3 regions of the Pseudoalteromonas sp. KG3 genome follow, and region 2 is predicted to be linked to each of the others. Evidence: predicted binding sites of a transcription regulator. Region 2 holds the regulator's gene; each other region holds the start of a gene.
The links. Region 2 encodes sigma-54, which starts transcription at its own class of promoters, with help from an activator protein. Its sites were predicted from a motif close to GTTGGCACGNNNNTNGNNT; they were not measured.
Positions count from the first base shown of each region.

Region 1: fliE (flagellar hook-basal body complex protein FliE) is a predicted target of sigma-54. The motif match lies at 9,013-9,031, and genes of this name have one in related genera.
Region 3: NDQ71_RS13575 (TorF family putative porin) is a predicted target of sigma-54. The motif match lies at 5,294-5,312, and genes of this name have one in related genera.

Region 1 is NZ_CP098523.1:1,298,237-1,309,032, forward strand. Features, by position in the region: gene fliM (flagellar motor switch protein FliM) at 1-241, opposite strand, end outside; gene fliL (flagellar basal body-associated protein FliL) at 251-778, opposite strand; gene NDQ71_RS06250 (flagellar hook-length control protein FliK) at 872-3,118, opposite strand; gene fliJ (flagellar export protein FliJ) at 3,252-3,698, opposite strand; gene fliI (flagellar protein export ATPase FliI) at 3,698-5,032, opposite strand; gene fliH (flagellar assembly protein FliH) at 5,051-5,869, opposite strand; gene fliG (flagellar motor switch protein FliG) at 5,873-6,913, opposite strand; gene fliF (flagellar basal-body MS-ring/collar protein FliF) at 6,906-8,621, opposite strand; gene fliE (flagellar hook-basal body complex protein FliE) at 8,642-8,974, opposite strand; gene NDQ71_RS06285 (sigma-54 dependent transcriptional regulator) at 9,152-10,609, opposite strand; gene NDQ71_RS06290 (PAS domain-containing sensor histidine kinase) at 10,606-10,796, opposite strand, start outside.
Region 2 is NZ_CP098523.1:2,059,840-2,070,635, reverse strand. Features, by position in the region: gene pmbA (metalloprotease PmbA) at 1-462, shown strand, start outside; gene NDQ71_RS09850 (LiaF domain-containing protein) at 700-1,356, opposite strand; gene NDQ71_RS09845 (BON domain-containing protein) at 1,700-2,263, shown strand; gene NDQ71_RS09840 (YqaE/Pmp3 family membrane protein) at 2,328-2,486, shown strand; gene mgtE (magnesium transporter) at 3,104-4,462, opposite strand; gene NDQ71_RS09830 (HPr family phosphocarrier protein) at 4,581-4,853, opposite strand; gene rapZ (RNase adapter RapZ) at 4,882-5,724, opposite strand; gene ptsN (PTS IIA-like nitrogen regulatory protein PtsN) at 5,745-6,197, opposite strand; gene hpf (ribosome hibernation promoting factor) at 6,202-6,489, opposite strand; gene NDQ71_RS09810 (RNA polymerase factor sigma-54) at 6,518-8,014, opposite strand; gene lptB (LPS export ABC transporter ATP-binding protein) at 8,081-8,806, opposite strand; gene lptA (lipopolysaccharide transport periplasmic protein LptA) at 8,803-9,336, opposite strand; gene lptC (LPS export ABC transporter periplasmic protein LptC) at 9,326-9,880, opposite strand; gene kdsC (3-deoxy-manno-octulosonate-8-phosphatase KdsC) at 9,877-10,428, opposite strand; gene NDQ71_RS09785 (KpsF/GutQ family sugar-phosphate isomerase) at 10,428-10,796, opposite strand, start outside.
Region 3 is NZ_CP098523.1:2,857,141-2,867,936, forward strand. Features, by position in the region: gene NDQ71_RS13550 (ABC transporter ATP-binding protein) at 1-146, opposite strand, end outside; gene NDQ71_RS13555 (efflux RND transporter periplasmic adaptor subunit) at 146-1,249, opposite strand; gene NDQ71_RS13560 (ISAs1 family transposase) at 1,330-2,466, shown strand; gene NDQ71_RS13565 (YIP1 family protein) at 2,594-3,304, opposite strand; gene NDQ71_RS13570 (aldo/keto reductase family oxidoreductase) at 3,473-4,366, shown strand; gene NDQ71_RS13575 (TorF family putative porin) at 4,515-5,192, opposite strand; gene NDQ71_RS13580 (hypothetical protein) at 5,483-6,646, opposite strand; gene NDQ71_RS13585 (helix-turn-helix transcriptional regulator) at 6,797-6,997, opposite strand; gene NDQ71_RS13590 (hypothetical protein) at 7,006-7,431, opposite strand; gene NDQ71_RS13595 (AsmA family protein) at 7,655-9,595, shown strand; gene rplN (50S ribosomal protein L14) at 9,871-10,239, shown strand; gene rplX (50S ribosomal protein L24) at 10,250-10,564, shown strand; gene rplE (50S ribosomal protein L5) at 10,581-10,796, shown strand, end outside.

The DNA.
Region 1 (10,796 bases), 760 kb from region 2:
TGATAGAAACTTCAGCAGTACGACGCATCATATTGAACAAACTGATGCGCATGTGCCTTGCAAAGCGTTCGTTGACAATTTCCAAAGTCGGCATGCGACCACGAACAATACGATCTTGTGAAGAAAAATCGTATTGCAGCGTACTACCGCCATCATCACCGTCTTGTAAATCCTCCTCTTCGACTTCATCAACGCCATGTAAGAGAGCATCGATTTCATCTTGGGATAATAAATCGCTCACGCTGACCCCTTATTGCATCACAAAGCCGGTAAACAACACCCGCTCGATTACTTTACTACCTTCTACGTCAGTTAGCGCAGTTTGTACTTTATCAAGCGCTGCCACTCGTAGTGTTTCTTTTCCTTCACTGGTGCCAAGTTCATCGGCTGTCGTGGTTGAAAATACGCCAAGTAAAGTGCCTTCAATCAGTGGAATATGCTTTTTGGCAATTTCTTCATTGACATCACCACGTACCAACAATTGCACTTTAATTTGCACGATACGATCACGACTGGCGCCAGGGACATTAAAAATAAATGGTCGCGGCATAGCGACATACAAAGCACTGCCGACTTTTGCACCATCACCACTGGCAGCAGCGGGCTCTGATGCCGTAACTGATTCATCGGCAAGTGTTTCTGGTGCAGCATCAGAGCCTGACATCAAGAAAAACCAGGCTGCACCACCTATTACTAAAACGGCCGCTGCAATAATGATGATCCACTTCTTTTTATTTTTGCTACCGTTTTCAATTTCTAAATTTGCTTCTTCAGCCATGCCAATTTCCTTTACGCCTTGATAACAGTGATATTACGAGTGTCACTTCACACCATCAAGTTATTTATTTTTATAGTCTTATAATAGCAGGTGTTAGGCATAGTAATCTATTGATGATGAAGATTGTTGCCCAGTTGCAGCTGAAGATTGCTGAGTTACGCTATCCTGCTGTTCATTTTGTTGCTGATTTGCCGATTGACCTTGGCCATTTTGCTGTCCATCGGCACCGTGTTCTGCTTGGCTATTACCTTGCTGAATGCTACTTTCCCCTAACTCAATGCCTTGTTGTGCTAGTAATTCACGTAATCGAGGTAATGATTGCTCAAGCGCTTCTTTGGCTTGTTGATTTTGCACAACAAAATTAATGTGTGCTTGCTCGGCATCACTACGAATACGAATTTGCATACTGCCCATTTCTGGTGGGTCTAGACGTATTTCAGCTTCTTTATTGTTGATACTTAATAAAGCGCTCACTCGTTCTTGTAATAACTTAGCCGCGTCACTTTTCACAATATTCAACGCTTGCAATACCGTAGGGTCAAGGTTTACTTGTTTGGTTGCTGATGTAGGACTCGCTTGTTGAGCGTGCATTACTTGCATATCAGCCAGTGCTTGTTGATAACTTTGCTCACTACCTTCAGAAACCGCCGTTGCTGTAAGTGCCGTTGCCAGCCCTGTAATTTGTCCAAACAACTGATTAACACGAGTCAAAGAGTTATCTCGAACTTGGCTTTGCTCTGTTTTAATATTTTCAGCAAATTGATCGCTTTTTAGAACATTATCTTGCACTGCCAGCTTCACTTCTTGCTCTTTGCTCGCGGCCTTTATAAATGTATCTTGTGCCATAGATACTTTATTATTTGTATCTGAAGTAGTGTTACGACTCGAGGTAGTCGCGGTGCTTGCTAAATTATCTGTCATTGACTGAACGGTCAATTGAGCTTTTGATTCAATCAGTTTTTCAGTACTCTGTGGCTGGGCTAATGCAGCAATAGCTGTATTGATCTGAGTTAATAAAGCCCCTTTGGGCTGCTCAGTGCTGACAAAATTTTGTAATTGCTGGCTTAATGCCTGTTTTTGCACAGGACTTAACAGCGAAATGTCTTTACTTAGTTGAGTTAGCTCTGCCGTGTTCATAGTCGCAACGGCCGTGCTAGGTTTTGCAACTTCTTTACTATTAAGCTCTACAAATTCAGCCAGTATTTGTTTTAAATCAGTTACGTTAGCCGTTGTGGCACCTTGCTCACGGATAGCATTTACTTGTGTTTGCAACTGTTGCCGTTGCTCTGGTGTTAAGTTAACTAATAATGGATCTGCATTTTTTTGTCCTGCCGGTTGTTCACTCAGCAATAACTTGGTGCTCTGATCTAACGCTGCATCATTAGGTTTTGTGGGATTTTCAATGTGTTGTGCAGCAGCGTGTGCTGATGGCGCAGTATTAACCGGTTTTGTATTGCTTGCCTCACCCGCCATTAAAGCGGTTTTTATAGCCGCAGCAGCCTCTGTTAGCGATGCGCTTGCATCCCCCTTAATCGAACTGCTCTGCTCTGCTGCTTGTGATGCATAAGCACTTGGCTTTATTTTTTCACCATCGCTGTCTGCAACAACCTCTTTAACTAATGCAGAGCCTGATAATACAGGAGATTGCTGAGCCAGTACTTTATTCAGCGGCATATCTTTTGCCAATTGTTCGTCTTTAGCTGACTGTTTGTCTTTGACTGATTGCACGTCATCGATGATAGGTGTGACAGCGTCTCCACCAGCAGTATTCCCCTTGAGTTGCAACTGTTTATCAATGGCTTCTGCAACAACGGTTTTTTCTGTTAGCAGCGTCGCTTTTAGTTGCTTATCAACAGGCTCATCAGCCTCTAGTGGGGTGTCAATAATAGGGGTTACTTTGTCAATAGGGCGCGGTGTTTTTAACTCAATCAGTGTATCAGGATCAATTGCTTCTTCTTGATAACTACCAAATTGGGTAGTGAGTGTAGAGTTTGTAGCTGAAGTACTATTTACGCTGGTATCCATATTATTTGCCGCAGTGATCTGGGCGAGCATATCATCACCAGAAATCGTAGAATCACTTTCAGCGTCGTTGTCGATTGCTGTTTTTTCAGTGCTTTCTGCTTTGTCTTGAACTACAACTAACTCGCTAAGCTTACTGCTATTAGGCTCTTTAACAAGGGGTTCAACACTATTATGCGCAGTTTGTAGTTGAGTAAAAAAGTCACCACCTTGAGTGCTTTCATTATCTGTTGCTGCACTGCCTTTGGTACTGTCTTTTTTGTTTAACTGAACATCCTTATCAGTTGAGATAAACACTGAAAGCTCACTAATAGCCATAATTCACCTAGATTAAAAGTGGCAATTTGCCGCCGCAGTTTGCCAAAATAAATACTTCATGTATTAAATAAGCAAGTAATATGCCTAAGCTGATTAGAATAAATAAATAAATAATCCAACTTAGCGCAATGAATTATAAACTGCGGTGTCTTTGGTAAAATTGATTTGCTGAGAATTCATCCAACATTTTTTGTTCATTCTTTTGCGCAAGCACATTTGCTTTCAGTTGTTGTTTTTCTATTAACTTAGCAACCGCTTTGGCTTTAATTTGTTGTTTTAGCCATAAACTTTGCCGTTGCGAAACAACTTGCTTCGCAGTACTTACGGTATTCGCTTGCTGGCGAATGGCTTCTTCTATTTTGGCAATAAACGCATGATACTGGCTAAACCCTGCACTACTTAACCCAGATTGCCCCTTCAGATGTAATTGCTGAGTATACTCCAGCCTAAAGTTATTCAATCCCTGCAGCTTTTGTTGATTAACTTGCAAGTTTTGCTGCGCTTGCAAAAAATTCATCCGTAACGACTCTTCTTTATCGTTTTCTATTTTTAGCAATAAATCGAGCTTATTATTCGCCATTATGCTTGTCCTAATAATTGCGCAAGCCCTTGCAAGCCATCGTCATAACTGATCACCTCTTTCATGCCTTGTTGTAAAAAGGCATTCACTCTTGGCATCATATTGATTGCTTGATCCAACATTTGATCGGTGCCTTTTTGATAAGCCCCTAAGGTGATCATATCTTTATTTTGCTGGAACATTGAGTACACTTGTTTTAACACGCGTGCTTGCTGCATATGAGGCTCAGAAACAACTTGCGGCATAACCCGAGAAATTGATTTTTCAATATCTATCGCTGGGTAATGGCCACTATCAGCAAGCTCACGTGATAACACGATATGGCCATCTAAAATTGCTCGCGCAGCGTCAGCTATAGGGTCTTGCATATCATCACCTTCACTGAGTACCGTAAAAAATGCGGTAATCGAGCCTTGCCCTTCACCACCATTGCCCGCCCGCTCCACCAGCGCTGGGAGTTTTGCAAATACTGACGGTGGGTAGCCTTTTGTTGCTGGGGGCTCACCTACAGCAAGTGCTATTTCACGTTGCGCCATGGCATAACGCGTTACCGAATCCAGTAACAATAGAACATTTAAACCTTGATCCCGAAAATATTCAGCTATAGTCACGGCACTTTCACAACCTTTTAAACGCATCAAAGGGGAAGCATCGGCAGGAGCCGCCACCACCACTGAACGTTTGCGCCCTTCTACTCCGAGTATTTCTTCAATGAATTCTTTTACTTCGCGGCCACGTTCACCGACAAGGCCAACCACGATAACATCCGCTTCTGAGCCGCGTGTCATCATACCCAGTAATACTGATTTACCCACACCGGAGCCTGCGAATAACCCCATGCGCTGGCCTTGACCAACAGTGATCACGGAATTAATCGCGCGTACGCCAACATCCATTGGTTGGGTGATCGGTCGTCGTGATAACGGGTTAATGGTATTTTGCGCAAATTTTAAATAATGCTCAGCCTTGATTGCGCCTAGGCCATCCAATGGACGCCCAAGCCCATCAACAACACGGCCAAGTAAACTCATGCCGACCGGTAACCCTGTGTCGTTTACTTGTGGGATCACCCGTGCACCTGGCAGCACACCTGAAATATGATCGTTGGGCATTAAATACAATGTTTGATCGTTAAAGCCAACAATTTCAGCATCAACAAAACCGTGCATCGTCTCAATTTTGCATTGACTACCCACAGGTGCCCGTAACCCTTTCGCTTCTAAAGTTAACCCTACAACACGGGTTAAAATTCCAGCAACTGCGGGGGTAGGCCGATGAATATGCTGTTGATATTGTTGTAAACGTTCACTTAACGGACGAGGTTGAGAGCTCATTGCAAACCAAAAATAGCGTTAGATACCACTACTATGCAAAAAGCTATCCAATGTTTCTTTGACGCGGGTTTTGATGGTCATATCAATGGATGATTGTGGGGTTTTAACTTGGCAACCGCCCCGCTCTAACGTAGGCTCTGGTACCAATTGCCAGTGATTATCAGCCAAAGCCGCTTCACCGTAACTGCTTTTTACCAGCTCAATATCATCAGGGTGCAAATGGATGCGCACACCTTGTTGCTCATTAGCTAATACATCAATACATTGCTTTAAGCTTTGTAAAACAATCTCTGGAGACGTTTTTATCTCTTGATAAACAAGTGCTTCCGTTAACATAACGGTTAACTGAACCAGCTGTTTTTCAGCATCGTCATCCACTTTTGCAAGTGGTGCTGACAAGCTATCTAATAAGCTTTTTAAACTTGTTAGCTGCTCTTCTATAAGCGGTTTTACATCTTCATGGCCTTGTGTTTTACCAAGCTCAACACCTTCTTTGTAGCCTGCTTCTTTGCCTTCGCCTACGCCTTTTTCAAAGCCATCAATGTAACCTTGTTCATGGCCTTGTTTTAAACCTTCTTCATACGCATCTTGACGAATGCGCTCCAACTCAGCCATTGTAAGCGATGGCAGTTCTGGCTCTTCAGGCTCCACATCTGCTGCGTTTTGTTCAAGCTCTTTACGATATAAATCCGCCAGCGGCGTGCCAAACGCGGTTGAGCGACCAGCAAATTTTCGCGCGTCTTGCGTCACATCTGGAATTGGCCAATTTTCTAATAACTCATCGACCGCTTCACTGGCATGTAGAGGACGGCCTTGGTATTGAGTAGGTTTTGTCATGGTTTACAAGAACTCCTCACCACCACCACCGCCAAGCATAATTTCACCTGAATCCGCTAACCGACGCGCTGTCGATAAAATTTCTTTTTGCGCAGCTTCTACTTCACTAATTCGCACCGGTGCCATCGCTTCAAGATCGTCCGCCAATAATTCGGCGGCACGTTTTGACATATTGCTGAGAATTTTTTCTTTTAATGCATCGTCAGTGCCTTTGATTGCTTTCATCAACACATCTTGCTGTACTTCGCGCAAGATAGCTTGAATACCACGATCATCTACATCCATTAAGTTTTCAAATACAAACATTAGATCTTGAATTTGTTGCGACATTTCCTCGTCATGTTCACGAATTGAATCCATTAACTGCCCTTCAATATTGGTATCAAGGTAGTTCATAATATCTGCAGCGGCTTTTAAGCCACCCATTTTCGCAGCTTGCGCGCCTGCTTGTCCGGCAAATTGTTTTTCCATGATCTCATTCAACTCTTGCAAGGCTGCTGGTTGCACTTCTTCAAGGTTAGCAATTCGCATGGTTAAATCTAAGCGCACTTTTTCAGGGAATTGCGCCAAAATTTCGGCAGATTGCTCCGGCTCTAAGTACGATAAAACAATAGTTTGGATTTGTGGATGCTCGTTGCGAATAATATTGGCAACTTGTTTTGAATCCATCCATTTTAGTGAATCAAGGCCTTTGGCCCCGGAGCCCATTACAATTTGGTCAATTAAACTCGCTGCTTTATCTTCACCAAGTGCTGCGGTTAAGGCTTTTTTGATAAAGTCTTCCGATTGGAAACCTATCGTACTAAAGCTTTGTATTTGTTCTATAAACAAGTTATGTACAGCACTTATTTTGGCTTGCGATAGATCATCTATCGCCGCCATTGCCATACCCACTTTTTGCACCTGTTTAGGTTCAAGGTGCTTGAGTATTTGCGCTGCATCTTCTTCTGATAAGCTAAGCAGTAAGATTGCGGCTTTATCTACACCGTCTAATTTATCAACATCAAACGCTGCTGGCAGTTGTTTTTGTTCTTGATCAGTCATCTTCAGTTAACCACGCTTTCACAACTTGTGAGGAGAGTTCCGGTTCATTCGCAACCAAGGCGCGAACTGCTTTTAATAAGTCTTCATCGCCGTGTAGGTCTGGTAACTGTAGTGTACCATCACTTGAGAAGCCAACCGAAGCAGAATCAAAATCTTTATTTAGCATATCTAAAGTGTTATCACCAATATCAACACCTGAGCTCAGAGCATCATCATCATATTCTTCAAGGGTGTCATCAGGGTAAATTAGGCGTTTCAGCATAGGCTTAACCACCGCCATAATCAACACTATGATAACCAGCGCACCAAGTACTAAACGCACTACTTTCATAAACCAGCTTTGTTCCCAAAACGGCACTTCAATTGCTAAGTCCATGGGTTCACGTACAAACGGCACTGTCACAACTTCTAAGGCATCACCACGTTGTAAGTCAAAGCCCACACCGCCTTGTAGTAAACGCCGAATATTTGACAAGGCTTCCACAGAACGCGGTGCCATGGTGGTTTCACCATTTTCACCTACTGTTGCCAGATAATCTACCGCCACCGACACACTAATACGACGGATCACACCACTTTGCTGACGCTTATGCGAAATAGTGGTATCAAGTTCATAATTTCGCGTTGCTTCTTTGTGGCTTCGACTCGGTGATGACGCTGTGCCAGCACCATCTTGCCCTGCCACTTCAGGTATATCAGAATTAACTGGGGGTTGATTAGTTAACGCGCCAGGAATACCGATAGCTAAACCGCCGATGTTGTTTTCTTCAAAGGTGGTCTCGCTGCGTACCGCCGGTAAATCAGGGTTGAAACGTTTTTGTGTTTCTTCAATTGCACTAAAGTCCATACTTAAATCAACTTGTGCAGTGTAATTACCCAAGCCAAGTACAGGAATGAGGATACTGTCTATTTTCTCTAAGTATTCTTGTTCACGCTTACGTTCAACTTCGTACTCTTTACGTGAGCGTGAGGCCAATGAACTTTGTGAACCTGAGTTTAGCAGGCGGCCATTTTGATCGGTGACCGTCACGCGTGCAGGCTCTAAACCTTGCACTGCAGAGCCGATGATATCAACTATCGCGTCCACTTCTTCACTATCAAGTGTACGGCCACGCTTTAAGGTTAACACCACCGTTGCTGATGGCTTCTTCTCGCGACGAGCAAATACATTTTCTTTTGGAATTGCGAGCAATACTTTGGCACGCGTGACATTTTGTAATTCTTCGATAGTACGAGCAAGTTGTTGCTCACGACCATGTTTTAGCCGTTCACGCTCCAAACGCTGGCTAACACCAAAACCCATATCTTGCATAATTATATCTGTGCCAGAGCTCGGTGCTTGCTCAATACCCTCACGGGTCATTAGCAATTTAATGTTTTGATATTCGCTCTCAGCAACAGATACCACATTACCATCAAGTTGATAATCTATCTTTTGTGCATCTAAAAAGTCGAGCGTTTGAATAAGCTCTTCCGTTGGCATTTTGCCAAGTGGCCGCATATCAGGCTGACGCGCCCAAATAATCACGAAGATTGCAATCGCTAAACAAATAGCTAACGCAATGACCAAAGTGACTTGACGCAATACATCAACGCCGTTTAATGCACTTAAATAGCCTGACTTTTGTTCTTGTTGATCGTCGTTATCAGTTTGGTCGATACCGCCGCCGGCCAAAGCAAGATCGGTTGATTGATTAGATTGCGCCACAATAATTCTCCACTACCTAGTTAAACAGGCATGTTCATGATTTCTTTATAGGCTTCTACAAGTTTGTTACGAACTTGCACAGTTGCTTCAAAGGCCACAGACGATTTTTGTGATGCGATCATCGCATCAGCTAGTGATACATTGCGGTCACCCATTTCTACCGCTGTTACTTTTTGTTTCGCATTTGCTTGAAGGTCATTGACAGTATTGAGTGCATCACTGAGTAAATCACCAAATTGGGCGCTTGAAGTTGGCTGAGCCTGCGTTGGTAAGTTATTGGCTTGATTACTACGGCCAGCTTCGAGAGCCATAGATTGCATTTCTTGAAATAATGCGCTGTTTTGAATTTTCATAATTGTCTCTGACGATGCAGTTTACTAATAACTTAATAAAGCACAAACCGTGCCAATTAATAAATCATTAAATATCAATAATTTGAATTGAATTTTGGTTGTCAGAGTTTTGACAAGTTTACGCCCAGCAAGGCTGAGCGTAAATTAAATAACAAAGGAAAACAGAGTTATTGAGGTTTAAGCAGGTAACGCAATTCCCAAATCGCGCATTTGTGCCAACTTATAGCGTAAAGTGCGCGGACTAATGCCAAGTGTCTCAGCAACATCTTTACGTTTTCCTTGGCAACGATTAAGAGTTTCTAAAATAATACGGTGCTCTTTGTCTTTGAGCTCATCTTTATAACTACCGGAATCTAAACTTGGCAGTTCCCCTTCAAATGGGGTGCGCTCTGTGCTCGCTTTTATAGTGGGTGCTTGCACGTCATAATATGCATCGTTGGTCGGAGAACTGGTTGTAGCTGAATTAACCACGGTTAGATTTTCAGATAAAGCCGTGGTTAATGGCGCTTCAGTTAAGTTTTCAATAAAAATAGCTTGCTCATCAATCACATCACCATGGCGTAATATCAATGCGCGTTGGATCACATTATCAAGTTCGCGTACATTGCCAGGCCAAGTGTGGGCTAACAACTTTTGCTCAGCAGCCGTACTCAATTGTGCTATTGGCTCTTTACTTTTATTTAGATGACGTTCAATTAAATGCTTTGCTAGTACAACAATATCGCCCGGACGTTGGCATAGAGGTCGCCACATTAACGGAAATACGTTTAAACGATAATACAAATCTTCTCTAAATTGATGCTTAGCTACTGCTTCTTTTAAGTCACGGTTGCTGGTTGCTAAAATTCGCACATCGAGTTTAATGGTTTTACGCCCGCCTAAACGCTCCACTTCGCGCTCTTGGAGGACACGTAATAACTTAGCTTGCAGCCCTAACTCCATCTCAGTGATTTCATCGAGTAAAATGGTGCCGCCTTGAGCTTGCTCAAATTTTCCTGGGCATGCTTGAATAGCACCAGTAAACGCGCCTTTTTCATAGCCAAATAAGGTAGCTTCAAGCATATTCTCAGGGATCGCAGCACAGTTAATAGCAACGAATGGCTGCTCTGCGCGATCTGATTTATCATGAATAAAGCGTGCGAGTACTTCCTTACCTGAACCACTGGGGCCAAGCACCATCACACTGGCGTCTGATTTAGCAACTCGACTGGCAAGTTCCAGTAGCTGAATACTACTAGGGTCTGCGACAATTGGGCCATCGGTTTCTTTTTCAGGCTCTGGTAGATAGCGGCTGACCATATTAAGTAACACTTCGGGCGCAAACGGTTTCGCCATATAGTCAATTGCGCCTAACCGCATAGCCTCCACCGCATCATCAATAGTCGCATACGCTGTCATCATTAAAACCGGTAAATCAGGGTAGTTAAGATTAATGCTGCGTAGTAAATCAAGGCCACTCATCGCGCCCATTTGGACATCACTGACGACCAATGAAAACGACTCTTTTTTCAGCAGTACCATCGCTTGCTCAGCGCTATCGGCTGCGACACAATCAATGCCTGACATTTCTAACGTATCTATTAGGGCTTCACGTAGCCCTGCATCATCTTCGACGACTAAAATCGTGTTGTTCATAGTGCCTCCACTGATTTAGACTCTGCATAAATAGGCAACAGTAAGCTGAAACTTGCTCCGCCTGCGGCATTATTAGTTACTTCAACCCGTCCTTGATGTGCATTCGCCACTGAACTGACCACGGCTAAACCCAAGCCTGTGCCTTGGCTTCGAGTAGTAAAAAACGGTTCAAATAATTTCTCTGCTT
Region 2 (10,796 bases):
TTAAAAGGTTTAGCGTCGTCACCATTTGACAGTGAAGGGGTGAAAACCATCGACCGCGAAATCATTCAAGGCGGCGAGCTACAAACATATTTATTAGCGAGCTACGCAGCGCGTAAAATGAATATGATGCCAACCGGCCATGCTGGTGGTATTCATAACTGGTTAGTTGCACAAACTCATGCTGATCTAGCTGCGTTGTTAAAAACAATGGGCACCGGTTTATTGGTCACTGAGTTAATGGGCCAAGGCGTTAATACCGTAACGGGTGATTATTCCCGCGGTGCTGCTGGTTTTTGGGTTGAGAATGGTGAAATACAATATCCTGTAAGCGAAATTACCATTGCTGGCAAACTACAAGATATGTTTAAAGGTATTAGCGGCATCGGGGGCGACATAGAGCGCCGCGGTGGTATTCAAACCGGTTCGGTATTGATTGAACAAATGCAAGTAGCGGGAAGCTGATTGAAGCTTTAAGCGATAAGCCGTAAGTCATAAGCTGCGCGAGGTAAACTCGCGCCTACGGGGTTGGCATTGGTGTTTGGCTTTGCGTAGGCGCGGCTTTATGCCGCGCAAATTTATAAGTGATTCATTCACAAAGAGGTTAAGAGGCGCTGCGCTTAAGAGGTTAAAGGGAAAAGGTATTAGGTAAGTGGTAATCAAGGTGCAATTAGCCCGTGGCTTTCTCTTCTCATTTACCCACTAATGTTTATTCATATCTTGCCAGCTGGTTTTAAGGCTGTTGGCGAAAGAGACAAACTTTTCCTTAATGGTTCGTTTGATTTTAATTTCTACAGATCCAAGCACCACTTTACCTTCGATAGTAATGGTTGGCCCTTGCTGCTTGTTCAGTGACACCGATTTGTTTTCAACACTGCCAATAATACTGAATAGTTTTGATACGACATTGACGTGCTCTGGTACGTAAATTTGATCACTGCCAAGCAAGCAATTAACATGCAGGGTGATATTTTGATGCTGAAATATGGCATCAGTAAAATCAAGTTCAATAGAACCCAGTAAGTTAGTAAGATGAATTTCTTTTGGCACTACCCATTGTCCACTGCGCTCGTTTGAGCCCAAAATACTACGAAGATGCAATGCTTCATCGCCGCTTTTATTACTATAGTTTGGGCTAAACTGTGCACGCTTTTCCGACTGGTAACTACTATCGGTAGTGAGTTCAAGATCACTAACCAAATCAATTAAGCTTTGGTTATTTTTTGCTTCCATTGCTTGGTCTAATCTGCGCTCAAATGCCTCGGCTGAAATAACTGCATGACTGTAGTTATAAATTAATTGATCAATAACTTGTTCGCGCACTTGCTCAATTGGGCGATCTTCTAGTTTTACAGTCATGGCGTATTCCTTATAAGTGATGCTGTTGGTGTATATGTACGATTACTTTGTAATGCTGTAACTAAAGCAAGGCTTAGGCCATTATTTAATTCATTAATAATCAGTTGTTTAGGTTTTATACTGTTGAATGAGTTTGTTATATTAACGACAGATTAACGAATAATGCTATTAAATAGTTAATTTTGCAACGACCAGAATAAATTACCGAGCAGTCGGTAAATTCTTACCAAGCTAAAATGCAAGATTATATAGATTTAAATTTAAGTGTTTGATTTTAAATTATTTTAAGGTTGGCCTGATGTTCGCATTAATCATATTGTCTTTAATCAAAAGGAGAAAGATTATGAAAACATTTAACAAATCAATTATCGCTGCGTTAGTTCTTGGTACTACTGCTATGGGTGCTCAAGCAAGTAGCTGGGAAAATGAAAGTAAAGATGCTTGGATTGATGGAAAGGCAGAAACAGTTCTACTAATGAACACAAATCTAAACAACTTTGACATTAACACTGATGTAAAAAATGGCAAGGTAGTACTTACCGGTAAAGTTGAGAGCGATTTAGATAAAGAGCTAGCTGAAGAGCTTGTATTAAGCCTTGATGGCGTAACTGATGTTGATAACAAGCTGACAGTTGTTAAAAATGTTGATACAAAAAACAAGAAAATGAAGTCTGATAGTACTGAAAGTGACTTAACGGACGCTAAAATTACTACAGTTATCACGACTCGATTCTTGTTCAACTCTGAAGTGGGCGGTACCGATATCGATGTAGATACAGATAAAGGTGTGGTAACACTAAATGGTACAGTTGGCTCTGATGCTGAAAAACAACTAGCGGTGAAAATTGCTAAGAATGCTGAAGATGTTCGCGATGTAGTTGATAACTTAACTATTGTAGCTGAATAATCTATAAGCCACGAATGCCCAGCTGTGCTGGGCTTTCTTCTGCAAACTTCAGGGAGTGAGAATAATGGATTTAATACGCATTATATTTTCAGTGCTTATTCCACCACTTGGTGTGTTTTTACAAGTTGGTTTAGGTGCTCAGTTTTGGATTAATATTTTGTTAACATTACTAGGGTATATTCCTGGTCTAATACATGCAATTTATATAATCGCACGTCGTTAGAGTCACAGTGTTAAACGCAACAAGGATGATCTGCCCATTAGATGGCAAGGAGAAACATTATGGATAACGTATTAAGGAAAAACCAGCAAGGAGGCGCAGTAAGCGCAAAGCCACTTTGGACCGCGCAGCAATGGAAACAGTTAATGGATAATGCATCAAAGGAATGAAGCTAAAGCAGCAAGGATTGGGCTTTAATTATAAGGATCATATAAATACAAAAGGATTGGCTTAATGACTAAGCCCACAAGGATGATACAGGTATGGTTATCGGATGATAAGTTCACAGCCCACTAGAAGGAATTTACTAGGATGTTAGATACCAAAATTATAAGTGCATGTTGTTCTTTGTATTGAGAGCATGCACTTATAACCCTACCCAAGAATGTTTTACCTCCCATTTATTTATAGTCGTAAACTGGCCCATCGCCGCGTTTGAAATGTCGCATGGTGTTAGTGCATCAGCAAGCTTAACGCCTACGGATTGGCATAGGTATTTGGATTTGCGTAGGCGCGGCTTTATGCCGCGCAAATTTATACCATTCATGGCTAAAGCCATTTCCTACGTTACGATGTTAACCTAGAACCTAGCCTCTAAAACCTAGCCCCTCTATTCCTATCTACACCAACAACCATGTGGCGGTGCCGAGGAAGGCGAAGATGCCGACGATATCTGTAACTGTGGTTAGTACGACACTGCCTGCTAAGGCTGGGTCAATTTTCATTTTCTTCAAAATCAGTGGGATACTTGCACCGGCAATACCTGCGGCGACTAAGTTCATAAACATGGCAAAGGCGAGTACGCCGCCAAGCTTAAAGTCCCATTGCCAAATGGCAACAACACCGGCTATTAAAATTGACCACACCATGCCGTTTATAGCACCGATCGCCAGCTCTTTCATTAGTAAAAAGCGTTGGTTAGTTTGGTTTATGTGACCTACCGCAATACCACGTATTACTAGTGTTAATGTTTGGCTACCAGCAACACCACCCATTGATGGCACGATACCATTGAGGACTGCAAGTATCGGTAGAATTGCCAAGGTGTTTTCAAAGAAGCTTGCCACAATAGCCGCGAGTAACGCGGTTAATAAGTTAACCCCAAGCCAAACAGAGCGTTTTTTGGAGCTTTTTAATACCGGTGCAAAGGTATCTTCTTCATCATCAAGACCCGCTAAGCTTAATAAGCTGTGCTCTGCATCTTCACGGATAACGTCAACGATATCATCGATGGTGATCCGACCTAGCAGATGGTCGTTATCATCAACAACAGGGGCCGATATCCAGTTATGGCGCTCGAATAATTGCGCTACTTCACTCTCATCCATGGAAATAGGGATTGATTCACAATCTTCATCCATTAATTCGCGAATAATTTTGTCCGGCGAGTTGGTGAGTAGAGTGGTCAGCGACATTGCGCCTAAAAAGCAGTTATGTTTATCAACTACGTAAAGGTCATCGGTGCCCTCTGGTAGCTCGCCACGTAAGCGTAAGTAGCGTAGCACCACGTCAATGGTGACGTCTGGGCGAATGGTTACCGTATCGGTATTCATCAGTGCGCCAGCCGAGCGCTCTTGATAAGAGAGTGCTTGGGTTGCACGTTCGCGGTCTTGACTGTCCATGGCGCTGACGACGTCTTGGTAGACGGTGTCAGGTAAGCTACGTAATACTTCCCCTAAATCATCGTGGCTCATGTCCTCGGTCGCGGCAGCAATGTGCTCCGGTTCCATTTGGGCGATGATCCCTAAGCGAACATCTTCAGAAAGCTCTTCGAGTACGTCACCTTGTACATCTGGATCAACGAGTTGCCATAGTAAGGTACGAATTTTATGCGGGGATGATTCGAGTAGTAACGCCGTGTCACACGGAGCCGTTTTTGCCAACATACGCCTTACTTGAACAAATTGACCATTATTAAGTGACTTGGTCACTTGTTTTAGTTGTTGTAGTGGATAATCTTGTTCAAAAGCTTCTGGCATTGGCGTCCTTAAGTTATTAATACAGTTTATTGGGTAGGCAAGACTTTGATAATTCAGGCTGATTGCTTAAACCAGCAACTTATTCAGTTTAACGCAATTTTGTTGTGCTGACTACGGACTATTCTTGCTCGTTAAAGCGTTGCGCGATGAGCTCGCCAATGGCAGCAAGAGCCGGTTCAGCATCTGGTCCTTCGCAGACTACTTTCACTTCTTTGCCTTGGCTGCTTTCTAATAACATTAGGCCCAGTACGCTATCGCCTGCGGCTTGTTTATCGTCTTGATGAAGCGTGATACTGGCATCAAACTGCACGGCTAATTGTGCTAATACACTGGCTGCACGGGCATGTAAGCCCAGTTTGTTTTTTATTAAAAATGTATCTTCTAAGCGCATCAACATTCCTTACTGTAAACGTGTGTTGTTATTCTTGCTCGCGGTGGCGAATTTTTACATTGCTGTGGCTCATTGAAAAGCTTTCACCAATGGTTTGCGCTAAATAAACTGAACGATGTTGACCGCCAGTACAACCAATTGCGATTGTGAGATAACTACGGTTGTTTCGCTCTAGATGTGGTAACCAAGTTTGCACAAAGGTTTGGATCTGCCAAGTGAACTTTTGCACGATGCTGTGGCTGGCTAAATAATCTTTTACTGGTTGATCAAGGCCGGTAAGTGGCTTTAACTCAGGTTCCCAATGTGGGTTTGGTAAAAACCGCGCATCAAATACGTAATCGGCCTCTTTTGGAATGCCATACTTAAAGCCAAATGATTCAAAGGTAATGATTAGTTTTTTGTCTTTTTTACCTAAAATTTTCTCACGGATTGACTCTGCCAGCTGGTGGACACTAAGGTCGGTGGTATCCAGCATAAAATCGGCACGAGTTGTTAGCACATCAAGTAATACTTTTTCTTGTTTGATAGCTAAATCGAGCGGCAAAGAATCCAATGATAATGGGTGTAAGCGGCGAGTTTCAGAAAAGCGTTTGATCAGCGTTTGATCATCACAATCTAAATAAAATAATGTTGGATTGGCGAAACCTGGCAAGTATTCAAGAATATCGTTAAATTCTTCTTGTTCTTTCGGTAAATTACGCACATCAATGCTAACTGCAATTTTGTCGTAATTATCAGAAACACTACGCACTAATGAAGGTAATAAGTTTACTGGAATATTATCAACACAATAATAGCCAAGATCTTCGACTACGCGCAGTGCAACAGATTTACCTGAGCCAGAGCGGCCACTGATGATGATTAACTCCATGTAAACTCTCCTTCATTTGGCTACGACTGCTCAACAATAACGTGATATAAATCTTGATCTGTTTTTGCACTACGTAATTGTTTGCAAAAATCTTTATCGTTAAGTTTATCAGCAATTGTGGCTAACGTCTTTAAATGAAGTTGGCTATCACCATCTGGTACGATGAGGGCGATAAAGAGATCCACAGGACGGTTATCAATCGCATCAAAATTAATCGGTGTTTCGCTTACTAAAATTATCGCTAGTGGGCTTTCAATACCCGTCATACGGCCATGTGGAATAGCAATACCACGACCAATCCCCGTACTGCCTAGTTTTTCTCTGGCGAGTAATGCATCGAGGATTTCTTGTTGTGATAGCTGAGGAAGTTGTTCATGAGCCAATTGGCTGATAAATTCAATGATCCGTTTTTTGCTATTAAAAAGGACCGCAGCTTTGCTGCAGTCCTGGCAAATAAGTGAGCTTAATTTCATAGTATTAGTGTCGAGCGTGCTTCTCTTTGTGTTTGATTACTTGACGGTCAAGTTTGTCAATTAGTCCGTCAATGGCTGCATACATGTCTTGGTGCTCAGTTGAGGCAAATAATTCAGCGCCACTAACATGTATTGTGGCTTCTGCTTTTTGGCTTAGCTTTTCAACGTCAAGAATAACATGGACATTGTTGATGTGATCAAAATGCCTCTCAAGCTTCGCAAACTTATTGTTTACATAGTCTCTTAATGAATCAGTAATTTCTACGTGACGACCAGTTAAATTTAGTTGCATAAGCATTTTCCTTTTTTGATTTTACGCCTTAAATCAAACTCTTTCTTTGATTTGACGGTGGAATAGCCAGTGACTCGCGGTATTTTGCAATAGTCCGTCTAGCTACTTTGATACCTTGCTCTGCCAATATATCTGCAATTTTACTATCACTCAATGGTTTCGCTGAGTTTTCTGCGCTGATCAGTTTTCTGATCAATGCGCGAATTGCGGTAGACGAACATTCACCGCCGTTCTCAGTGCTTACATGACTTGAGAAAAAATATTTTAGCTCAAAAATACCCCGTGGAGTATGCATGTATTTTTGGGTTGTTACGCGAGAAATTGTCGACTCATGCATTTCAACCATTTCAGCAACGTCATTTAGCACCATCGGGCGCATAGCTTCAGGGCCATGTTCAAAGAATCCTTGCTGCTGTTTAACAATGCAGTTGGTTACTTTGAGTAATGTGTCGTTACGACTTTCTAGGCTTTTTATAAACCATTTAGCTTCTTGCAGATGCGAACGAATAAATTGGCTGTCAGTGCTCGATTTAACGGAGCGTGACATGGCCGCATATTGGCTGTTCACTCTAATTTTTGGCATGCTGTCTGGATTAAGTTCAACCACCCAGCGGCCTTTAATTTTTTTCACTGATACATCAGGAATAACGTACTCTGACTCTTCCCGTACTATGGTATCCGCAGGCTTTGGGTTGAGACTGTGGATCAGTGTCATGACTTCTTTTAAATCTTCTTCTTTAAGCTTAGTCTTTTTCATCAAAGTGCGATAGTCGCGACTAGCTAATAAATCGATATGATCCGTTAAAATCATTTTTGTCTCTGCAATCCAAGGAGTTGCAGGATCAAATTGATTTAATTGAATACATAAACACTCTTGTAAACTACGGGCGGCAATGCCAACAGGATCAAATAATTGAATGCGCTTTAAAACCGCTTGCACTTCGTCCAGTTCGATTTCTTCTTCGCTGTTGCCTTGATTTAAGCTCTCTACAAGGTCTTCACAGCTGAGTGTTAAAATACCAGAGTCATCAATGGCCTCAACAATGGCAATGGCGATTGCTTCATCGGTTGGGCTAAAGGGCGTTAGCTGTAACTGCCACATTAAATATTCATGCAAGGTCTCTGTTGAGGCGCCTTGATAAATAGATTCATCTTCGGGCATTGGCCCCGATGAACTGTTAGGCGCAGCACTCATGTATTCATCCCAAGTGACGTCCATTGCCATTTCGTCACTGAGGGTTTCTTTACTTAATGCTTCGCTGCTTTCTTGTTCGTATTCGCTAGGCTTGTCGTCCGCTGAGGCACTGACAGTTAAGTCATCGTTGTCTTGTTTTTGTTCGTTTTTGCCAGCAGCATCTTCTGAATATTCATGTTCTTCTAGTTCTAACAACGGATTGCTATCTAGCGCTTCTTGAATTTCTTGCTGGAGATCCAATGTACTGAGCTGCAATAAGCGAATAGCTTGTTGCAGTTGCGGTGTCATTGTAAGTTGCTGGCCCATGCGCAGCTGGAGTGATTGCCTCATGTATCTCTAACAATCCTTTTATTGTTGTCATTGTTAAGTTTAGCAGATGCTTTACCGAGTGTGGCTTTATAGCCTAAATTGCTCACCCAGGTAAACATCGCGAACTGTTTGGTCGGCAAGTACATGCTCAGGTGTGCCTGATGCAATTAACTCCCCATGAGAAACTATGTAGGCTTTTTCACAAACATCAAGGGTTTCTCGTACATTGTGGTCGGTAATAAGTACGCCAATACCACGGTTTTTAAGGTGTTCAATAATCTTCTTTATATCTAACACTGAAATAGGATCAACGCCAGCAAAAGGCTCATCTAGCAGGATAAATTTTGGATTTGCGGCTAAAGCGCGCGCAATTTCAACGCGACGGCGTTCACCACCCGATAACGCCATACCTTGGCTGTCACGAATATGTTGAATGCTAAATTCATCAAGTAAGCTGTCGAGGGCTTCTTCTCTGGCTTGTTTTTTTAGGTCTTTGCGAGTTTCTAAAATCGCCATCAAGTTTTGATACACAGTCAACTTGCGAAATATCGATGACTCCTGAGGCAAGTAACCAATTCCCAAGCGGGCACGGCTATGCATTGGTAGCAGGGTAATGTCATTATCATCAATACTGATTTTACCTTTGTCGCTAGGCACTAAACCGACAATCATGTAAAAAGTAGTGGTTTTACCTGCGCCATTTGGGCCCAGTAAACCAACAATGCTGCCAGCGGTGACTTCTAAACCAACACTTTTGACTACTTGACGACCTTTGTAGCTTTTAGCTAAAAATTCAGCTTTTAATGTACTCATGGCTGACCTTTAGATTTGGTTTTTTTACTGTCTACAGGCACGAGTATGGTGTGTACGCGATCGTCTGAACTAGCGCCTTTTTCAGCACTGATCAGTTGTTGGTCCATGTCGTAGGTAATGCTTTTAGCGTTAATCTTTTGCCCTGCTTGAGTAACCTGTGCGTCACCAATTAGCGTTAAGTAGCGTTTTGCAACGTCGTAACGAACTTCATCTGCGCTGGCGCTCATAATTGTGCCATCGGCTTGTTTTTCTTCAAAATAAGCCGGGCTGCCAGTTGCGACTAGTAATTGTTTATTATCGCCTAAGTCTTCACGTTTGTGCACTTCAAGGCGATCAGCTTTGATACGACGGTTACCATGAATGATCTCAACATTTTTTTCAAAAATACCGATATTATCTTTCAGTTGTGCAAGCTGCTTGTCTGCACTGATCGATACTTGATCTGCAGGCGGTGAGGCCGTCTCTGCAAAACTTGAAAAGGCTATGAATAAGCTTGGTATAACAAGCAAGTGAGCAAATTTATTGGTCATAATATATGGTTCGCGTATGGTTAATTAGTTCTACCACTTCGGCTTTTAAGTCGGCATGGAGGCCGCGCCCAGTGATCTTTAAATTTGGTCCGATCAATTCTACTGGTTGTTCAGAACTCATGGTTTGCAGTTCAATATCAACCTGAATGTTGTCTGCGTTTATATGTTCAATCATGGCGTTGTTGGTGAGGTTTTTAGCCACCACATTGCCTTCTAAAATTAATTGATGATTTTCATATAAGGTGGCTTCGTCTGCATTAATTTGCCACGTTTGTTGTTGATTATATAAAGTAAAAATAGGTTGCTCAAAGTAAGTAAAACCTAACTGCTGGTACAGCTCCATTTTTGCAGCGGTTACTTTGTGACTAATTTTACCTTGTTCATCAAACGCGGTTTGTTTTAATGCCACCGCTGTGTAATCAGGTTTTGCTATTATATCTTCTTGATTCTGTACTGTGGTTGTAGGCTGATTAAAATAAGGGAACCACAGCCACACCATACAAACGACGAACAATACGCATAATATCAAACGCGCACTATTCATGAGCTGGTTCCTTCGCAGGTTAATGATTTACCATTTTCAAGCATCAGTAAATCAGTTAACTCACGCACTGCACCAAAGCCACCTGGCAACATGGTTGTATAGTGTGAAATACGTTTTATGAGTGGGTGTGCATCATTAACTGCTACCGCAAACCCCACCAATTCCATCACTGGCATATCAGGACCGTCGTCACCAATGTAGGCAATTTGCTCATCAGTTAACTGCAGTTTATCTTTGAGCTGTTGATAAGCTTGCAACTTATTTTCTTGGCCTTGATAAATATGCGGTACAGTCAGGCTAGTCATTCGTTGCTGAACTATCTGTGAATGACGACCGGTGATCACGGCGACTTCAAAACCACTGTTGATCAAGGCTTTAATGCCAAAGCCGTCTTTGGTATTAAAGGCTTTTAGCTCTTCACCCTGGTTGCCTAAATAAATACGGCCATCTGAAAATACGCCATCAATGTCGCAAATAAGCAGTTTAATTTTCTGTGCGCGGCTGCGTACATCATCACAAAGCGGCTGGTATAAATCAGCAAACTGCATTATAAAACTCCTGCTTTTAGCAAATCCTGCATGTTCAGTGCACCAATAGGATGTTGATTATCATCAATCACAATTAAGCCGTTGATACGCTTATTTTCCATAATGTTGAGTGCCTCTGCGGCGAGCATATCTGCGGTTGCTGTAGTACAAGAACGGGTCATTACAGTGCTTATCAAAGTGCTATGAATATCAACCCGTTGCTCTAAAATACGGCGTAAATCACCGTCAGTAAACAATCCTGCAAGCTGGTTGTTATCATCAACAATAGCGGTCATACCTAAGCCTTTGGCAGACATTTCAATTAACGCATCTTTGATGCATTGTTTGTCATTAATGATAGGTGTTGCATCACCACTGTGCATAATATC
Region 3 (10,796 bases), 800 kb from region 2:
GTTGATTTCCCTGAACCTGAAGGGCCAATGATTGCCACATATTCATTTTCAGCAATTTCAACATTTACATCATCAAGGGCTTTAAATATCTGTTCTCCCATTTTGTATTGCTTGTTGATATGCTTAAGTTGGATCACCGCTGACATTATTGTGTATCCTTGGCGGTAGGTTGCTTCACTTTAACTAGGTCATTTTCATTCAACTTGCTAACAGGACGAGCTGGACCTATTGCGATACGTTGGCCTTTTTCCAAGCCTTTGGTTATTGCTTGTTCAATATCAGATGAAATACCCACTTCTACATAGGCTTTAGTAACGGTGTTATCGTCATTTAAGCGCCATACAAAGTACTTGTCATCTTCTTTTTGTACCGCTTCGATTGGTAGTTTTAGGCCATCAACGGCAATACTCGTGGCTATTTCTGCACGACAACTCATGCCCGCATACAGTTGCCTATCGGTTTTATCGAGCAGTACTTTCACTCTAAATGATAACCCTTGCGAACCGGTTTGGTTTTTAGCAGAAGTACCTATATTTATTACTTTGCCTGTGAAAGGTTGATTTGGGTAAGCGGCTGCATAAATATCTGCATGTTGGTTAAGTTTAATTCCTGCAATATCAGTTTCATCAACCCTCAACTCAGCTAAAATAGCACTGGGGTCGGCTACTAGCATAAGGTCTGAGCCAATAATGTTAGTAGTACCTGCAATGACCGTTTCACCTTCTTTAATATTTACAGAGGCAAGTAAACCACTCATTGGTGCGCGGAATACACTTTTACTTAGCCTATCTTCGGCAATGGAGAGAGATGCTTTAGCCTGATTATAAGCTTCAACTCGCGCTTCTATATCGATCTTGGCAAGGTCACGCGCATTTTGTAGGTTTTCGTATACTTCTTGGCCCGCAAGACCTACATCATATAATTCTTTTTGGCGCTTCAACTGACGCTCAATATTTACTAGCCGGGTTTTACTGTGTTTAATTTCGATTTCACTGGCACGTAAAACGGCTTGATTACGGGTGACTTCTGATTCAAATGCTGTGGTATCAAGGCGCATTAAAATATCACCTTGTTGGACACTTTGCCCTTCTTCAACAAATACTTTGTCTACACGACCGGTCACTTCAGAGCGCAACTGTACTTGAGTATTAAATACCAAATTACCAGAGGCCATAATAGAGTCGGCAATACTGCCTTGTTCAACTAACGCTATATTTACTTCAGGTGCATCTTTACTGCCTGTAATCACGGCAAGATCATTATAAATTGAACTTATAGAATATGTAGTGATCAGATCAAGGCATAATAATCACCTTGGTCACGTAAAATATGAGCGCTACTTTTCTGAAACACTTTAATTCAATTACCGATCCTCGCATTGAACGCTGTAAAAAGCATGAGCTTATCGATATTCTCCTTTTAGCCATTAGTGCAGTAATCTCCGGTGCACAAGGATGGGAGGATATTGAAGACTTTGGGCATCTAAAACTTGATTGGTTAAAAAGATATGGCGCTTTCAACGCGGGTATTCCAAGACACGACACCATAGCCCGTGTCATTTGTCGGTTAAAATCAGATGAAATAGAGCATGCATTTCAATCTTGGATATCTTCACTTATTGAAACCACGGGTGCTGATATTATTGCTATGGATGGAAAAACTGCACGTCGTTCATTTACAACCAAAGATAGAAAAAGTGCTTTACATACCGTCAGTGCATGGAGCTGCCAACACCAGTTAGTTTTAGGGCAAACAGCCGTTGATAGCAAAACAAATGAAATCACAGCCATACCTGAGTTACTCACCATGCTAGATATTGAAAATAGCATCATTACACTTGATGCTATGGGCTGCCAGCAAGAAATAGCGAAACAAATAATTAAACAAAAAGCTGATTATATCCTAGCGCTCAAAGGTAACCATTCAGGTATGCAGAGTGAATTAGAAGCTTGGTGGCACAAGAGTGAGCGCGAAGGATTGACCAATAGCAACTATGATAAACATACCGAAATAAGCTCAGGGCATGGGCGCATTGAAACAAGGGTTTGTCAGCAATTGCTTATTGATAAAAGCTGGTTAGATAAAATCTACCAATGGTCTGGCTTAAAGAGTGTTATTCAAGTAACCGCTGAGGTTCACGATAAATCATCAGGTACAGACACGATAGAAACGCGTTGGTATATTAGTTCGTTAGCGTTAGGTGCGGAGCAAGCACTTAATGCGGTACGAAGCCACTGGCAGGTTGAAAGTATGCATTGGATGTTGGATATGAACTTTAGGGAAGATGAATCAAGAATCCGTAAGAAGCAAGGACCCCTTGTTTTTAACGTAATGAGAAAAATAGCCATGGCGTTATTTAAACAAGATACAACTAAAACAGCCAGTATGGCGAGAAAAAAGAAAATGGCAGGGCTAGACGATGATTATCGCTCAACCCTGTTAGAATCTGGGATTAAAATGCGCTAGCCGTGTGCCTGTAATTTGTTTGGACACTATGAGTGTGACAAAAGCGGCAATTGCCAAGATGATGATTATAGCTTTTTTCATTGTTATTTCCGTATATGTTCGTGGTAAGCAAGCTTACCCAGTCAATTTAAAGCAATGCAATAATTGTCCAAATCACATAAATAACAACACTGGGTAGGGCTGCAAAAAGAATCGCTTTGTTTAAGCTGAAATTAGTCCAACATTTGAGACCAATAGCAGCTAAAGCAATTCCCCAGATACTAAAGATATTTAAACTTTCCATCATGGTATAAAATGGATGGCCAAGCTCTAAGCCTAGCAATAATTGATTTATAGAAGCGTAACTAAACAATCTCACCGAGAGTTCGTTGGTCGTTGCCGTAAAAACTAGCGCTATAATGCCGAGACTTGAAATAACCATTGGCATCATGGCCCAAAAACCAAACCCATACCAAGCGCCATAACCATACTCAGCATCTGGATCTTGTTTTGATACCAATAGATAATATCCAGCGAGCAATGCATTTATAATTATGAGTCCGAAGATACCTCCGCCAATGGCAAACCACACTTGGTTATCAATACTTTGCTCCATGCTTTGGCGAATCATTTTCTGTTCGCCAATTGTGGCGTCTACGCTGGCCGCAGCAATTTGCTCTTCTAAAATAAATTGCGTATCTGCGTGACTGTAAAATACATAAGTACTAATAACGAGTGCTGCGGCTATGAGTGTAAAAGCAAGCCAAGACCAACCTCTTGCGTCTTTTAAACCGTTAAAAGCTTTACTTGGGCTGATAAAAATATCAACGCAAGCAGTTAGGGCGTTTGATGATTTCATTGTTATTATTCCTTTTTAGCCATTATATTGGTACATACATTATTGCTATTAATACCTTATTAAGTCGGTAGAATAAAGCATAACCCTTGCATAAATACGGTTAAAATGTAACGGTTTATTAACGTTCGCTTAATTGTTGAGATATTAATTAATAAAATGAAGGTAGAGATGAACAACGTAGAACGAAAAATAGATGAGTTAGTGCTTGGTTTTTGGCGACTACTTGATTGGCAAGTTTCACCACAACAATGTTTAACGTTTCTTGAGCAAGCTATTGAGGCGGGCGTAAAACATACCGATCATGCTGATATTTATGGTGAATATGGTTGCGAGGCCGAATTTGGCAAAGCTTTGGCACTAAAGCCGAGTATCCGTGATGAGATTAAAATTATTACCAAGTGCGGTATTAAACCAGCATTCCCGAGTCTCGGTTTAGCAGGCCAAGCTAATCATTATGATTCAAGTGCACAGCATATCATTGCCTCAGCACAGCGCTCTCTTAAACATTTTAATACTGACCGTTTAGATGTTTTACTTATTCACCGCCCTGATTACTTGATGGATGCCGATGAGGTAGCTCAAGCATTTACTACCCTGAAGCAAAATGGCGATGTATTGGAGTTTGGTGTATCTAACTTTACCCCTTCACAATTGAGCTTATTACAATCGCGTTTAGATTTTGAGTTAGTGACAAACCAGATTGAGTTTTCACCTTATGAAATGAAAGTACTCGATGATGGAAGTTTAGACCAATGCCAGTTATTGGGTATTAAACCAATGTGTTGGTCACCGCTTGCAGGTGGACGTTTATTTGCTGAAAACGATGAAAAAGCTATTCGTTTGCGTCATGTACTCGAACAAGTAGGCAGTGAAATAGGTGCAAGTTCAATAGATCAAGTCGTATATACATGGTTATTAATGCACCCAAGCAGCCCATCAGTGGTACTGGGCACAGGTAATATTGCACGAGTTAAATCAGCTGTTGCCGCTAAACAATTAAAGCTTAGCCGAGAGCAATGGTATCGTATTTGGCAAGGTTCTACAGGGCATAGCGTGCCATAGGAGTGGTAAGTTTTAAGCAGCCTGAGTTTAAGGTAAGCCTTGACATAAAATCTGGATTGATTAGTTTCTTTGACTTATGGCTTACCGCTTACCAAGATCGAGAAAGGGCCTTTCGGCCCTTAGTGTTGCAGCAAGTAACACATTCTTTTTATAGGCTAAAATCCATTGCAAAAGCAACGTAAGCCTTAATATCACTGTCATCCATATCGGTATCTGAGAGGCCAAAGGTAAAGCCATCTTTAGAGATAGATACGCCGTAGTCTATGATGTCGTCATCACCAATAAAGTCACCTGAGTAATGACCTAAGTGTAAAGCCATTTCAGTACCATTACTGCCAATTGCAAAACCGTAATCTGCAGTTAGGTATAGCGAATCACCAAAGTCTGTACCATCGCCACTTGCCGCTGATGTTGCAAGTACTGATGCACCAAAACTAAAGGCACCCATGCTGATGCTGCCGTAAATTTCTGAAAAGTCTGCATCGGCGCCAGAAGCTGCATCAGGGTAAGCGTAATAGATGTAGCCAACGTCGTAGCTCATGTTTTCATTAATATCGCCACCAAAACCAGCGTAAAGGTCAAGCTCGTAGGTCATTTCATCGGCCCAGCTGGCGTTAGACGCCCAAGTTCCGGCATAAAAACCTGACTCGCTAGCGTAATCAATACCGCCTGATATAGCTGCGTCACCGCCAGTTTGTTCTTGGCCACGCCATAAGTAGTTTGATGTTGCTGCCGCATTGGCAGTTACTTCTGCATAAGCTGCTGTAGATGTAGCGGCCATAAATGCAAGGGTGCTGATAGCAATCGCTGATTTTAGTTTTAACATGTTTGGTATCCTGTTGTTATGCTGATTTTTTGGTTCGCAATTATTTATTAGATTGCAGTCTAGTAATTGCTGATCCCATTTCTAGTTGTCTAATAGGATATTTGCACTGCTTGTGCCAAGTTAAATGAAAAGCTCTAAATTAAATTTAAAATCTATTGAAAACATCTGGTTAAATTCAGTGCTTAGAGGAGGGATATAATCATGGTTGCTTGTTACGCACTTAGTTGGTGCATAAAAAAACCCGCATGCACAAATCAGTTGCAGCGGGTTTTTGTATTCTTTACTGTGGTTTAACCAAATATAGTACGCATCAGGCTGATGGTCTCAGCAACGCCACGGCCTTTTTGTACTTCGCTGATAATAGAATCACGTTTTGCGCGGATATGCTCAGGCATATCATCGGCAGCAAGGGCGCGGTCAACCAGTATTTCAGCTGACTCTTTGCCACGGCGCACTTTTTTAGTGGTGCTGCTAGTAGTACGCTTTGGTTTACTCAATAACTTGATGTAATTTGAGTTTTCAGCACTGTTGGTGTCTGCATAATAGAAAAAGCACGGAACTAGCGCTTTGATTGCCACAAGTTGTTGATCCAGTTCGCTGTCACCATTGGCCATTTTAAACCAAGACATAGCATGAATCGCTTGCACAATATCTTGCCAATAGCGTGCAAAATCACGATTGTTTAATTTGGTTATCGCTAACGCTGCACATAAGGCATCTAAGCGTGAGTTGTTTAGCGGTGTAAATACATCAGGGCGACGCATGGCCAATAAACGAGTTGCCGGTGCTAAGGTTGGCTTTTCATTGTTGTCAGTAAAAGCGTGTACGTATTTTAGCACAAACTCTTGGTAATCAGCTTCGGTTACTTCGCCTTCAAGAGGAATATGCGCTAACGCCTCATCAAATAAAGCAGGAAGGTCAGCAAGCATTTGATGGAAAGCCTTGGCGCTCTTTGTTGAACTAAACCATTCAACATCAAAGTTATAGCTGCTTGGATCAAGCGATGAAGTATGTTTACCAGTAAAGGTTAATAAATCTTCAGGGATCATTTCTTTTAATGATTGCTCACGAATACCAGCAATATACTGGGTCAGACGCAATTGCTCATCAAGCGCTAATACGTCTTTATGTTGCTCAATAAATACACTGACCACAGGCCAAGGTGCAACACGTAATGTTTTCAATTGTAAGAAGCTAATAGCTGAAACGAGTAACTCATTAAGCTTTTTTAAAATAGGTAACTGATTGGTTTCTAGTAAATCATGATTAATACGGTCACGGCTAGCATTGAGCAATTCATAGCACCAACCTAAGAAGTCTTCAGGATGATTTTCTATTTTCACCGCCATCAGGTTTAAGCTGATTTCAGAAGCCTGCTTTAGAATATTTTGATAAATATGGCCTTCTTGTTCGCCTAATGCCATTTGTGAAGGTGAAATGAGCAGTTTTTTCATGCCTGATGGTACTCCGGTTAGATACATTTTTCATGTTGTTCAATTTTAGCGCAAAACGCCCTAAAACAACAGGGCTGTGCATCATACCGAAGAATAGAAGGGATGCAATCAAGATAGTTCTGAAAATCTCAAGATTGCATCATTGCTGTATTAATCGTGCTCATCGAGTATAAATAGACTCTCAACCGAGGTATTAAAGTGCAGTGCTATTTTCAACGCAATGATCACCGACGGTGTAAAGCGCGATGTTTCGACCGTACTAATGGTTTTGCGCGAAACATTAATCGCATCGGCTAGTTCTTGCTGCGATAGCCCCGCGGCTTTGCGAAATTCTGCTATATGGTTTTGCACATTAACTCCTAATCACGACTTTGCCAAAGCAGTGAGACGCCATATACCAAAAGCATAACTCCCATATAGATCATCGCCATAGTTGCATGGGAAACTTCGTTGGCAAAGTTATCACTTGTAAAATAAACTCCACCCATGCAAAACGAGAGTGCTATACCTGAATGTTTATAAGCAATTGTATCTATGGCATTCAAGAATTCATCTTTATAGGTAAAACTAAAGCTTCTACTAAGTGAAAAACCCCCTCGAGTGAAAAATATAGTCAATATAACTATAAAAAGCAGAGGGCCGACAACTAAAAGCCATGGAGCAGCACTTAATTGTTTTATTAATGGGTAAGCACTAGCGAATAAAAATGAGCAGGCGATAAATATAGAAAACCATGCATTATGGCTCATAAATTTTTCTTCGGTTTTAATATCTTGTTGCTTCATACATTTCATCCTTTGAAAGATTGTAACCTACAGGTATCAATGTAACCTTGAGGTATCATTTGGTCAAGTTATTTTTGTAACCTAAAGGTATCAAAATGTTTCAAGGTGAATTTATATTGCAGGTGTAACAGCGAGGAAATGGCTTTTTTATAGCTATAGCAATGATTTTAATGCTAACTCCCGCTATGATAAGAGTATTATTTGCACATTTGAAAGGACCATCATGAAAACCTTATTTAAAGTTATTGGCGTTATACTGTTATTGCTTGTTGCTTTAATCGTTGCAGCGCCGTTTTTAATCCCTACCGATGCAATCTTTAACAAAGTTTCGCAACAGGTAGAGCAAACCACAGGGCGAGCTCTGACCATTAAAGGTGACAAAACCTTATCTGTTTTTCCGTCATTAAAACTTGAGCTTGAAGATGTGCACTTTGCCAATATGAAAACGGGCTCACGCGCTGATATGGCAAGCATGCAGCAACTGGCAATTCATATTCCGTGGTTTTCGCTATTTGGTGGTGAACTGAAACTAGAAAAGTTTGTGATCAATGAACCAAATATTCTGCTTGAAACAGATAAAAATGGTAAAGCAAACTGGCAATTATTTGATGCGGTTGCAGAGCAGCCAGCAGCGCAGCAACAAAATAGTGGCCCAGTTAAGCTACCTGAAAACTTTGATATTGAATTAGGTGAAGTGGCCATTTACGGCGGTAAGTTTGTATACTTAGATGGTGCGACTGGCGTTAAGCAAGAGATCAGCGATCTTGAGTTAGCGATTTTACTGCCTTCATTACATAAAACATTAGCGGTGAAAGGCGCAATTACTTATATGCAAGAGCGCTTTGAACTGGATGTAACGGTTGATAACCCAGCTAAAGCCATTGCAGGTGATACCTTTAATGTGACTAAAAGTGTGACTTCTCGATTGGTCGATGTTGAGTTTAAAGGCTCAATTGCTGAGCAAGGCAAAGATATTCAAGGTCAATTAGCACTTAGCGGTGATTCCGTTAAAGATATTGCTAAATGGCAAGGAGTAGAGCTGAACGCTAAAGAAAGCGCATTTAATGCCTTTAGCGTTAGCGGTAAAATGCGCATGCAAGGTGACAAGTTTAACCTAGCTGAATTAGTTGCGACATTGGATTCGTTAGAGATCAAGGGTAAAAGTGAGTTAAACCTTGGCAAGCGCCTAGCTGTTACGGCAGATATTGATTTAGGCATGCTTGATTTAAATCCATACCTACCAGAAGCGGTTGCACAAACTGAAGCGCCAGAGCCTGCAAAGGATGCTCCCGCGCAGCCAATTGTTTGGGATGACACAAAAATGGATTTAAGTGGCTTAAATGCCCTTGATGCTAATGTCGTGATCCGCTCAAGTGGTTTAAAAGCGAATGAAATAAAGCTAGGTGCCAATCAGTTTACAGTTAATCTTAAAAACGCGGTTGCTTCCGTTAGTCTAGATAAATTTGCCGCTTACGAAGGTAATGGTAAAGGCACAATAACGGTTAATGCGAAACAAGCACCATATAAAATTGCCACCAACTTCTCATTAGATAAAATCGATGCCCAACCATTGCTAACCGATGCTGCTGGTTTTGATAAGCTAATGGGTAAAGGCTCGTTAAATTGGGACTTAGCAACATCAGGTCAGAGCCAAAAAGACTTTATGAGTGCTCTGCAAGGCAAATTGGCATTTGAGTTTGCCGATGGTGCAGTCAAAGGTGCCAATATCGCTGAAATGGTACGCAAAGGTAAAGAGCTAATTAAAGGCAACCTTGGAGCAGTATCAGAAGGGCTAGATACTGGCTTTGATAATTCCCAGCAAACCGATTTCTCAGCACTGACTGGTAGTTTTAACTTTACCAATGGCGTTGGCAAGAATACGGATCTTAGTTTACTAAGCCCGTTAGTACGTATCAGTGGTGAAGGAGATATAAACCTTCCAGCTACGACGGTTAACTATCGCTTAGTCACTGGCATTGTTGATTCACTTGAGGGGCAGGGCACGACAGATGATAGCACTGGCTTTAAAATACCGGTGCGTATCAAAGGACCATTCCATGATGTTGGCATTAGTTTAGACGTAAGCAAAGCCGCAGAAGACGAAGTTAAAGAAAAAGCAAAAGATAAAATTAAAGATAAATTAAAAGGTTTATTTGGCAATTAAGCCGATTTTATTCGGTGATAAAACAATCAGGGCATAAATTTGCCTTGATTGTTTTATAATCAATGAAAAAATAGCAAAAACTGTTTGCCAAGCAAAATAACCACCCTCGTATTTCTAAATTAATTAAAAAATAACCTACCACTACCCCTCCAATGCTGATACAATTGCCCGCCCTTGGAATGCAACTAGATTGTTTTTCGAGTGGTTTTTAACCTAAATGCCTTGATTTTAAACGATTTAAGGCAGTTGTAATAACTACACCGGAGGTCATTAACATGATCCAAATGCAAACTCAGCTGGAAGTTGCTGATAACAGCGGCGCTCGCAAAGTGCAGTGTATTAAAGTCTTAGGCGGTTCGCACCGTCGTTATGCAGCGATTGGTGACATCATTAAAGTTTCTGTTAAAGAAGCAATTCCTCGCGGTAAAGTGAAGAAAGGTGATGTTAAAAACGCGGTAGTTGTGCGTACTAAGAAAGGCGTTCGTCGTCCAGATGGTTCTTTGATCCGTTTTGACAGCAATGCGGCTGTTATCTTAAATGATAACTTGCAGCCAATTGGTACACGTATTTTCGGCCCTGTGACTCGCGAACTTCGTAATGATAAGTTCATGAAAATCGTTTCACTAGCCCCAGAAGTACTGTAAGGAGTCAATCATGGCAGCAAAAATCCGTCGTGATGACGAAGTAATCGTTCTAGCAGGTAAAGACAAAGGTAAGCGCGGCAAAGTGCTTTCAGTTGTTACCGAGTCTGGTCGAGTATTTGTCGAAGGCATTAACTTAATCAAGAAGCACCAAAAGCCGGTTCCACAATTGAACCAGCCTGGCGGCATTGTTGAGAAAGAAGCGTCTATTGACGTATCAAACGTTGCGATCTTCAACTCGGAAACGAGTAAAGCAGATCGTGTAGGTTTCAAGATTGAAGATGGTAAGAAATTACGTATCTTTAAATCTACTGGTAAAACTATCTAATAGTTGGAGTAGAATGATGGCGAAACTGCATGAAGTATATAAAGACAAAGTAGTTGCTGAACTTCAAGAGAAGTTTGGTTTCAGCTCTGTCATGCAAGTCCCTCAGATCGAAAAGATCACATTGAATATGGGTGTGGGCGAAGCCCTAGCTGACAAGAAAATTTTAGATAACGCTGTTGCGGATCTAGAAGCTATTGCTGGTCAGAAGCCACTTATTACTAAAGCACGCAAA